DNA from 3 places in the Streptococcus sp. SCPM-O-B-15304 (M98) genome. Region 3 is predicted to be linked to each of the others. Evidence: predicted binding sites of a transcription regulator. Region 3 holds the regulator's gene; each other region holds the start of a gene.

Region 1 (3,279 bases), on a different contig from region 3:
CAAGGAAACCAAGCTCTACCATAGCATGGTCAGTAACGATCATGACACGCTCAACGTCACGACATTTTTGAAGGTATTGAATTGAATCACGTTCAAAGTATGTTTTTGAAGGAAGTTTCATCCATTGCATGTTATTTCTCCGTCTTCCGACTTTTTTGATGTTCAAGAGGTTAATGGCGCTAACGTTATCCCCAACTGAGTTACGTCCGTAAGAACCACATCCGAGTGTCAATGATGGCAAGAAGGCATTGTAAACGTCCCCGATACCACCGAAAGTAGAAGGTGAGTTACAGATAACACGAATAGCTTTAACAGCTTTACCAAATTCTTTAGTCAATTCTTCATCAGCAGTATGGATGGCAGCTGAGTGCCCAAGACCGTTAAATTCAACCATTTGACGAGCTTTGGCAATACCATCTTCACGACTTTCAGATTTCAAAACTGCGATAACTGGTGACAATTTTTCACGAGTCAATGGCTCGTTTTCACCAACTTCTTTACATTCTGCAGCAAGAATGTTTGTTCCTTCTGGAACAGTAAATCCTGCTTGTTCTGCAATCCAAGTTGCTGGTTTACCAACGATGTCAGCGTTCAATTTTGCACCAGCACAGTTTTTGCTGTTTGCTTTCACTCCGAAGCAGAACTCTTCAAGAAGAGCTTTTTCTTTTTTGTTTACAAAGTAAGTGTGGTAAGATTTGAACTCTGCTACAAATTCATCGTAAATTTCTTTATCAATGATAACCGCTTGTTCAGATGCACAGACCATACCGTTGTCAAATGATTTAGACATTACGATATCGTGAGCAGCTTGGCGGATGTTAGCTGATTTTTCAACATAAGCTGGAACATTTCCGGCACCTACCCCAAGAGCTGGTTTACCACATGAGTATGCCGCTTTAACCATGGCATTACCACCTGTTGCAAGGATAGTTGCAATACCTTCGTGGTTCATCAATGCACTAGTTGCTTCCATAGATGGTTCAGTAATCCACTGTACACAGTTTTCAGGAGCACCTGCTTTAATAGCTGCATCACGCACGATTTGAGCTGCGTGAGCTGATGATTCTTGAGCTGATGGGTGGAATGCAAAGACAATAGGATTACGAGTCTTCAATGAAATCAACGCTTTAAAGATTGCTGTTGAAGTAGGGTTTGTTGTTGGAGTGATCCCACAAACAACACCAACTGGTTCAGCGATAAGAGTCAATCCTGTTACATCATCTTCTTCGATAACACCAACTGTTTTAGTGTGGCGCATGTTGTTTACTACGTGCTCACAAGCAAATAGGTTTTTAGTTGCTTTATCTTCAAATACTCCACGTCCTGTTTCTTCAAACGCATGTAAAGCCAATTCTCCGTGAGCATCAAGTGCTGCAACTGAAGCTTTTGCTACGATATAATCGACTTGATCTTGGTCAAGTTTACGCATTTCTTCAAGGGCAACTAAAGCTTTTTGCACCAAACCATCGACATGCTTTTCAGCAGCGAGTTTCTTTTCTTCTGGTGTTACAGTTTTTTTATCAGCCATATTTTCCTCCATAGCTTTCAAGGATTGTAAGTCCTTTGTTAATTTTTTCACAAGTTTATTATAACTCTTTTTTAAACGTTTGTAAACAGTTTCATAGACATTTCACAAACTTTTTTTATTTGCTTGTGAAAACAATTTCAAATATACCCACACATGCACTTTTTCACTTAAAGTTTGTGAATTATTCCATAAAAGTTTTATTTTTCACAAACTTAGTTGTAAAAGAGTCTTGTAAGCCGTTTTTATTTCCATGTAAGCGCTTTCTGTTGTTCTGAAAGAATACCTCCTTCTAGGAGGAGGTTATTGTGCTTGTTGAAATAAACCTTGTTTGAAGTCCCCTTCATAGACTACTTCTTGTTCGGTAGTCAGTTTTCCTTTTCCTTCAGCTTGGCCATTTACAAAGTCTCCCTCATATAACCAACCTGCTTTAGCTTGGTAGGTACCTTTACCATTGAAGGCACCATTGCTAAATTCTCCAGTATAGGTATCACCGTTTGAGAAGGTAACAGTGCCCTGACCATTCATCTTACCACGAACTAGGCTCCCGTCATAAATAATAGCATCGTTATCCAGCTTAAGAACGCCCTGTTTTGGAAGATTGGTCAGAAATACGAGACCTGCACAGACAATAATGACAATCACTGTCGCAATTTCTAAACGGGGACGTGTTAAATAGACACTATATTTTTCATAGAGTTGTTTTAAATTTTCCATGTTCACTCTCATTTTCTAAGCGACTTAACCAAGCCTGGCAACCAGTTAAAACTCGGTCATAAGTTTCTTCAAAATCACCTGTATACCAGGGATCTGGAACGCTTTCAGATGCAAAAGGCTGTATCTTGTATTGTTGTTCTTGTGGACACATCTGACGCAAATCAGCGAGATTAGACTCATCCATCCCAATGATATAGTCAAAATACTCAAAATCTTTTTTAGAAATTTGTTGGGAAGTTTTTGAAGTATCATAAGGAACGCCATGACTTCGAAAGATGCCTTGCGTCCCTTTGTGGATTGGATTACCGTGTTCCCAGGAAGAAGTCGCTCGACTTTGAATCTCATATTTATCGGTCAGGGATTTCATTACAAATTCCGCCATAGGACTACGACAAATATTGCCAAGACAGACAAAGACAACTTTTTTCATCATTGTTCCTCTCATTTATAGAAAAACGGGAATGCATTCCACCCCGTTTTATTCTTCAATAGCACTGCCTTCTTCGATAACTGCACCTTCAGGTGTGACAGCTTCTTTGACTGGCAAAACTGTTCTAATTGCACCTAATTCGAAAGTCAAGTATACTCCGTCTACATCAAGTACAATCGTTTTGTTTTCAGTATCAACTTCGTCGACTGTACCGTAGAGACCACCGATAGTGATTACTTCGTAGCCTTTTTGAAGCTTATTGAGGCTCTCCATACGCTTTTCCGCTTGTTTCTTTTGAGAACGTTGCATGAAGAACATCAAGCCCAACATCAAGACAAGCATAATTAAAAATGTTAAATTCCCACCCATTATTTTTACTCCTTTGTAATTCAGATAAAACTACTATAACAAATTTTACGTGTTTTTACAAGATTAGGCCATGCTTTTATATCAAGAAAGAGGCTGGGACAAAAATTCCCAACCTCGACTTTTTTAGCAATATGCCTCTAGATTATTTCAAGTTCTTTACAAGTTCTACAAGGTTTTCAACTGTAAAGCCAAACTCTGCTAAAACTTTTGGTGCTGGGGCAGAGGCTCCAAAGGTATC
Region 2 (3,279 bases), on a different contig from region 3:
TCAGTCAGCCTGTTCTTCCAAAAACTTATCAGGAAGCTGTTCAGTACACGAAAGCAATCAATATGAAAGAAATGCGCTCCAAACTTGCAAATGGCGACGAGTTTGTCGTCTACATTGGAAGAGAATCCTGTCCCTACTGTCAAAAGTTTGTGCCCAATTTGGCTCTAGCGATTCAAAAAAGTCACCAGACGGTCTATTATTTGGATAGTGCTTCGAATGAAAAGGATGAGATTACAGCCTTTGCAAAAGAAATGGATATCCAAACCGTTCCGAATCTTTCAGTCTATCAAAATGGTAGTAAATCACGCTATTTAGAGCAAGGAAGTTCCGCTAGTCTTGAAGAAATCCTTTCATTTCTGAAGCATGAATAGGACAGAAAGATTGTTTTAAATGACAAAAAACGACTCCGAAAATTGGAATCGTAGAGATGAAAAAAGAGGTTGGATTTTTTTCCAACCTCACTTTTTTAATCTTAATGGAATTGCATACCACCATCAACGATAATGGTTTGACCTGTAATGTAGTTTGAATCTGGTCCAGCAAGGAAGCTAACTGCTGCAGCTACATCTTCTGGTTCAGATAGGCGTTTCAATGTAATATCTTTTGCGAATGTTTGCATACCCCACTCGTCATCTTTTCCTGCATTTTTTCCAACTTCATGAGCGATATCATACATCATTGGTGTTTTCACGATGCCTGGGGCATAGGCGTTGACAGTGATACCTGACTCTGCTAAATCACGCGCCAATGTTTGAGTAATACCACGAACAGCGAATTTTGTACCGCCGTATACAGTCAAGTTTGGATTTCCGACAACACCTGCTTGAGAAGTAGCATTGATGATTTTACCACCGTGACCAAGTGCTTTAAATTGAGCCTGAGCAGCTTGTGCTCCCCAAATTACACCACCGACGTTAATAGCAAATGTGCGAGCAAATTGCTCCTCTGTAATTGTATCCAGAGGTGTAGTAGGAGCAACACCAGCATTGTTTACAACAACGTTCAAGTCTCCGAAATGATCGACAACTTTTTGGAAAGCTGCAGCAACTTCTGCTTGTTTAGATACATCAGCTACAACAGCAAAAGCTTTATCTGCTGACAATTCAGCAACTGCTTTCTCAGCTGTTTCAGCGTTGTAGTCTAAAACTCCAACCTTAAAACCATCTTGAACCAAGCGTTTTGCGATTGCAAAACCGATCCCTTGACCTGCACCTGTAACGATAGCTACTTTAGACATATGATTCCTCCTCGGTATCCGTGATACCATTCAAACGTTCATAAAAGAACAGCAAAAGGTTTATAAGTGAGTATTGATAGGTTTCTAAAAGAAGTCCTATCACGTTTTAGTATACAACTTTGTGAAATTTATGTCAAACAAAGACTGGTTTTTGGGGAAAATTAACCCTCTAAGAGTGAAAAAACTATCTGAGACTAACATGTTTATTTCTTATAATGAAGATAGCTAAAAAAGAATGTTGTATAATAGATGTGTATGATTGGAGGTATGGGGATGTATCAAGAATTGAAAAGAAAAATAACAGAAGAAAACCCAAGTTATAGTCAAAAAGAACTCCAGTGGTTACTTGAGCACTTAGGGGATCCGAGTCCAGAAATTCGCGATGAATTGGTTTTTACCAGTTTGGCTAGAGGGATCCAAGAAGAGTTATTTACAAAGGAGCAATTTCAATTTATATCTGCTATGATTGTTTCTGATGGTGGCCTAGATAAAGAGCTTGATAAGCTAGGAGCTTCAACGCTTGACCGTTCTTTTAGGGCACTTATTTATGCCAATCTCTTATCTGCCGATGGCAACCAACACTCTCTTTATTATCAAGTGCTTAAAATTGATATCAGAAATACGATGCTCGATCAAGGTCTGCACTACCTTGAAAAAGAAGAGGATACGACTGGTTTTTCAAGCCAGTATGGTTGGGTACATGCTTTTGCGCATGGAGCGGATCTCTTGACTGAAGTCGTTTGTCATCCAGACTTTTCTATAAACAGAGTTCATGAAGTATTTGACATACTTGGTCAACTGTTTAAAAGAATTTCGATTCGATTTATAGATGATGAGGAATGGCGCTTAGCCAGAGTGCTTTACGAACCTATTTTACAAGGCAAGGTGGATCAAGCGACACTAACCTCTTGGATAAAGTCACTTGATTTCCCGATAGAAGAGACGGAAGATTTTTATAAATTTTCCAATTTTAGATCCTGTCTCTTAGAAGTCTATGTCCAACTCGACCAGAGAAATAGTTTACAAGATGACTTGAAAAAAGCAATTCAATCTTTTCAATATTAGATTTCGACTATTAAATGTGAAAACTTACACAAAATTTCCAAGCACATTTCTTGAAACCCTTTCCTCCTTCTGATAGACTAATACATAGTTTGAAAAAAGGAGACTTAATATGAAAAAATTTGTTGCTGAATTAATCGGTACTTTTATGCTTGTGTTCATCGGAACAGGAGCTGTTGTTTTTGGAAATGGTGTTGAAGGACTTGGACACCTTGGGATTGCTCTTGCTTTTGGTTTGGCAATCGTAGTCGCAGCCTTCTCAATCGGAACTGTTTCAGGTGCTCACTTGAACCCAGCTGTTTCTATCGCTATGTTTGTTAACAAACGTTTGTCATCTTCAGAGCTTGTAAACTACATCCTCGGACAAGTAGTCGGTGCTTTCCTTGCATCTGGATCTGTATTCTTTCTCTTGGCAAATTCAGGTATGTCAACTGCAAGTCTTGGTGAAAATGCCTTGGCAAACGGTGTAACCGTCTTTGGTGGTTTCTTGTTTGAAACAATCGCAACATTCTTGTTTGTTTTGGTGATCATGACTGTAACTTCAGCAAGCAAAGGGAATGGCGCAATCGCTGGTTTGGTGATCGGTTTGTCATTGACAGCTTTGATTCTAGCTGGCTTGAACATCACTGGACTTTCAGTAAACCCAGCTCGTAGCTTGGCTCCTGCTGTATTGGTAGGTGGCGCAGCTCTTCAACAAGTTTGGATTTTCATCCTTGCACCAATCGTTGGTGGCGTTCTTGCAGCTCTAGTTGCTAAAAACTTCCTTGGAACTGAAGAATAATTGAAACTTAAAAAGCCTTGCTTCTCATCTTGAGGAACAGGGCTTTTTCGTATTATACTCTTCGAAAATCTCTTCAAACCACGTCAGCTTCACCTTGCCGTAGGTATGGTAACTGACTTCGTCAGTCTTATCCACAACCTCAAAACAGTGTTTTGAGCTGACTTCGTCAGTCTTATCTACAACCTTAAAGCAGTGCTTT
Region 3 (3,279 bases):
TCAAGAACTTGCAAGTTTACTAGGAACAAAGCCACAACATATATTTTTTACCACTGGTGGTACTGAAAGCAATAATACTGCTATCATCGGCTACTGCCTTCGCCATCAAAATCGTGGAAAGCACATTATCACTACTGCGATTGAGCACCATGCTGTTCTAGAACCCATCAAATACTTGGTTGAAAATTTCGGTTTTGAAGTGACTATTTTACATCCTGAACATCAAGAAATCACTGCAGACCAAGTCAAAAATGCACTGCGTGAAGATACCATTCTTGTTTCTACTATGTTTGCAAACAATGAAACTGGTACACTTTTACCTATTGCTAAAATTGGTGAAGTTCTAAAAAATCATCCAGCCGTCTATCATGTCGATGCGGTTCAGGCAGTTGGTAAATTTGAGATTCTTCCCGAAAAATTGGGAATTGATTTTCTTAGCGCTTCTGCACACAAATTTTATGGTCCAAAAGGAGTTGGTTTTCTCTATGCTGCATCTACAGATTTTGACTCCTACCTTCATGGTGGCGATCAAGAGCAGAAAAAAAGAGCAGGAACAGAAAATCTTCCTGCCATTGTGGGAATGGTAGCAGCTCTAAAGGATGATCTTGAAAACCAAGAACAAAACTTTAAAAAGGTTCAAAAACTAAAAGAAACATTCTTAAAGGAAATGGCTGACACAGACTATTATCTCAATCAAGGGAAAGACCAGCTACCTTATGTCCTTAATATTGGATTCCCAGGTCAACGTAATGATCTACTACTCCTTCGTCTAGATCTTGAAGGTATTTCTATTTCAACTGGCTCTGCTTGTACTGCAGGTGTCGTTCAGGTTAGTCATGTTCTTCAGGCTTTCTACGGTGAAGACTCTCCTCGCTTACACGAATCCGTTCGCGTCAGCATTTCACCTCAAAATACAGAGCAAGAAATAATCACTCTCGCACAAACTCTAAAAGAAATCATTGGAGGTTAACTCAATGGCATTCGAAAAAACCATTAGTCTTAAAAATTGCCGTTATGATTACACACTTAGCCCAACCGTCAAAAAGTTCACTCTAAAAGATAACACTTTTTTTGAAACTAAGGTTGGTAACTATGAACTAACACGTCTTCTTGAAAAAGTTCCAAATAGTGGGGAAGGTTTCCAACTTAAGATTATCATCAACAAAGACTTAACAGGTGCAAAAATCAACATCACTGATAAATTTGGTCTACGTTTAGTCGATATCTTTAAGTCAGAAGAAACTCATATCCACCAAGAGAAATTTTACTTCTTGATGGATAGTCTTGTTGAACGTGATGTCTTTACTAAAAGCGAAAGATAGAAGGCAATTATGTTTCGATTAACTTACAAAGACACCTATCAAGTCGATCGCGTTTTAGAATACGAAGATTATGAAGCACTCATGCTATCACTTTCAGGTTGTGTGACTCTTCCAGATACTACTGTCATTACTTCTCTGACCTATAATGAAAAAGAAATCTATCAGGGGCTTCTGGGAAATCTCTATCGTTTTCTATCTCACTATGATTTTACGAAGATAAGCTAAGATTTTTCTTAGTTTTTTCTTGTTTTTGTTGATTTTTTCACAATCTTTCTATAAAATAGTATTTAGAAAGGTTGTGATTTTGTGAAAGAAAAACAGTCTGCTATTCCAAAAGCAACAGCAAAGAGACTTTCTCTTTATTATCGTATCTTTAAAAGATTTCATGCAGAAAAAATTGAAAGAGCCAACTCAAAACAAATTGCCGAGGCCATTGGTATTGACTCTGCTACTGTTAGACGAGATTTTTCCTACTTTGGTGAACTTGGTCGCCGTGGATTTGGCTACGATGTCAAAAAACTAATGACGTTTTTTGCTGATCTTCTAAATGATAATTCTATTACAAATGTTATGTTGGTGGGTATTGGTAATATGGGGCACGCTCTCCTTCACTACCGTTTCCACGAACGAAACAAAATGAAAATCATTATGGCTTTTGATTTGGATGATCATCCTGAAGTTGGGACAAAAACTCCTGATGGAATCCCAATTTATGGAATTTCCCAAATCAAGGATAAAATAAAGAATGCAGATGTTAAAACTGCAATCTTAACAGTTCCGAGTGTCAAATCACAAGAAGTAGCTAATCTCCTTGTCGAAGCAGGTATTAAAGGAATTTTAAGCTTTTCACCCGTTCATCTCCAACTACCAAAAGATGTGGTAGCTCAGTATGTAGATTTAACTAGTGAATTGCAAACTCTCCTCTATTTCATGAGAAAAGAGGATTAGAAAGCGAAAGCATTTATGAAAAAACCAGTTATTGGGATTACAGGAAACGAAAAAGCTCATCCTGATGATGAGCTTATGATGAGCTATGCTGCGAAAGGCTTTGTTGAAGGAGTCAAGGAAGCTGGGGGAATTCCCATTATCCTACCAATTGGTGATCAAGAAATGGCTAGTTACTACATTGGCTTGATTGATAAACTCATTTTAACTGGTGGACAAAATGTCGATCCAAAGTTCTATGGTGAGCCTAAAAAGATCGATAGCGATGACTACCACCTTCAGAGAGATATTTTTGAGCTAGCTCTTATAAAAGAAGCCATTAAACAGAAGAAACCCATTTTTTCTGTTTGTCGAGGCACCCAGCTCTTTAATGTGGCTATGGGAGGATCTCTTTATCAAGATATTGAAGACCATTGGCAGGATACTTCAGCCGAGTATACAACTCAACGTTTAGTCACCGAGCCTGATACTATTCTTCGAGATATCTATGGAGAAATCTCCCATATCAACTCTTTCCACCATCAGAGTATTAAGGACCTAGCTCCAAATCTAAAGGTTGTAGCTCATGATCCTAAAGATGGAATTATCGAGGCTGTTACAACAACGGATGGTTTCCCTTTCCTCGGTGTTCAATGGCATCCAGAATTTCTCTTTGAAAATCGCCCCAAAGATAAAACACTTTTCGACTATGTCGTCAATGAACTCTAAAGCTACTAATAGGTTATTAAATCGTGAATGAACTTAAAACACCTTCTACTCATGATATTTTGAGAGATTTAGAAGCTAATATTTTCACTTTTCTTAAGAGCAAGGAAATAGAAGTTTATTTTCAACTTTCTAATCTATACAGACTTTTAACAGCCGAAAGCTATCAAGCATTTTCTAAGGATAAAGAGAATCTTGATAAACTATCTCAAAAAGAAAAACAAAAGCAACTCAAAGAGTGGTCTAAAAAGGCAAAACCATTTTGTAAAAAAACAGATGCTAAATTAAAAGGTAAATTTCGCTCATC

Evidence for each region. The regulator Rex, encoded in region 3, represses fermentation and respiration genes when NADH is low (regulators of the CRP and FNR family bind a similar motif). The targets are predictions, from matches to a motif close to TTGTGAANTANTTCACAA.
Region 1: a site for Rex is predicted at 1,564-1,581, ahead of adhE (bifunctional acetaldehyde-CoA/alcohol dehydrogenase). Genes of this name have one in related genera too.
Region 2: a site for Rex is predicted at 1,357-1,374, ahead of AC3E7H_RS08040 ((S)-acetoin forming diacetyl reductase). Genes of this name have one in related genera too.

Annotation. Positions count from the first base shown of each region.
Region 1 covers NZ_JBYQGQ010000006.1:5,736-9,014, forward strand. Annotated here, with positions in the region: gene adhE (bifunctional acetaldehyde-CoA/alcohol dehydrogenase) at 1-1,528, opposite strand, end outside; gene AC3E7H_RS04785 (MORN repeat-containing protein) at 1,829-2,242, opposite strand; gene AC3E7H_RS04790 (low molecular weight protein-tyrosine-phosphatase) at 2,217-2,672, opposite strand; gene yajC (preprotein translocase subunit YajC) at 2,721-3,041, opposite strand; gene tkt (transketolase) at 3,184-3,279, opposite strand, start outside.
Region 2 covers NZ_JBYQGQ010000013.1:11,759-15,037, forward strand. Annotated here, with positions in the region: gene AC3E7H_RS08035 (DUF6568 family protein) at 1-371, shown strand, start outside; gene AC3E7H_RS08040 ((S)-acetoin forming diacetyl reductase) at 473-1,237, opposite strand; gene AC3E7H_RS08045 (DUF2785 domain-containing protein) at 1,511-2,302, shown strand; gene AC3E7H_RS08050 (MIP/aquaporin family protein) at 2,412-3,080, shown strand.
Region 3 covers NZ_JBYQGQ010000008.1:7,367-10,645, reverse strand. Annotated here, with positions in the region: gene AC3E7H_RS06125 (cysteine desulfurase family protein) at 1-970, shown strand, start outside; gene AC3E7H_RS06120 (DUF1831 domain-containing protein) at 975-1,322, shown strand; gene AC3E7H_RS06115 (DUF4649 family protein) at 1,332-1,547, shown strand; gene AC3E7H_RS06110 (redox-sensing transcriptional repressor Rex) at 1,629-2,270, shown strand; gene AC3E7H_RS06105 (gamma-glutamyl-gamma-aminobutyrate hydrolase family protein) at 2,286-2,975, shown strand; gene AC3E7H_RS06100 (hypothetical protein) at 2,999-3,279, shown strand, end outside.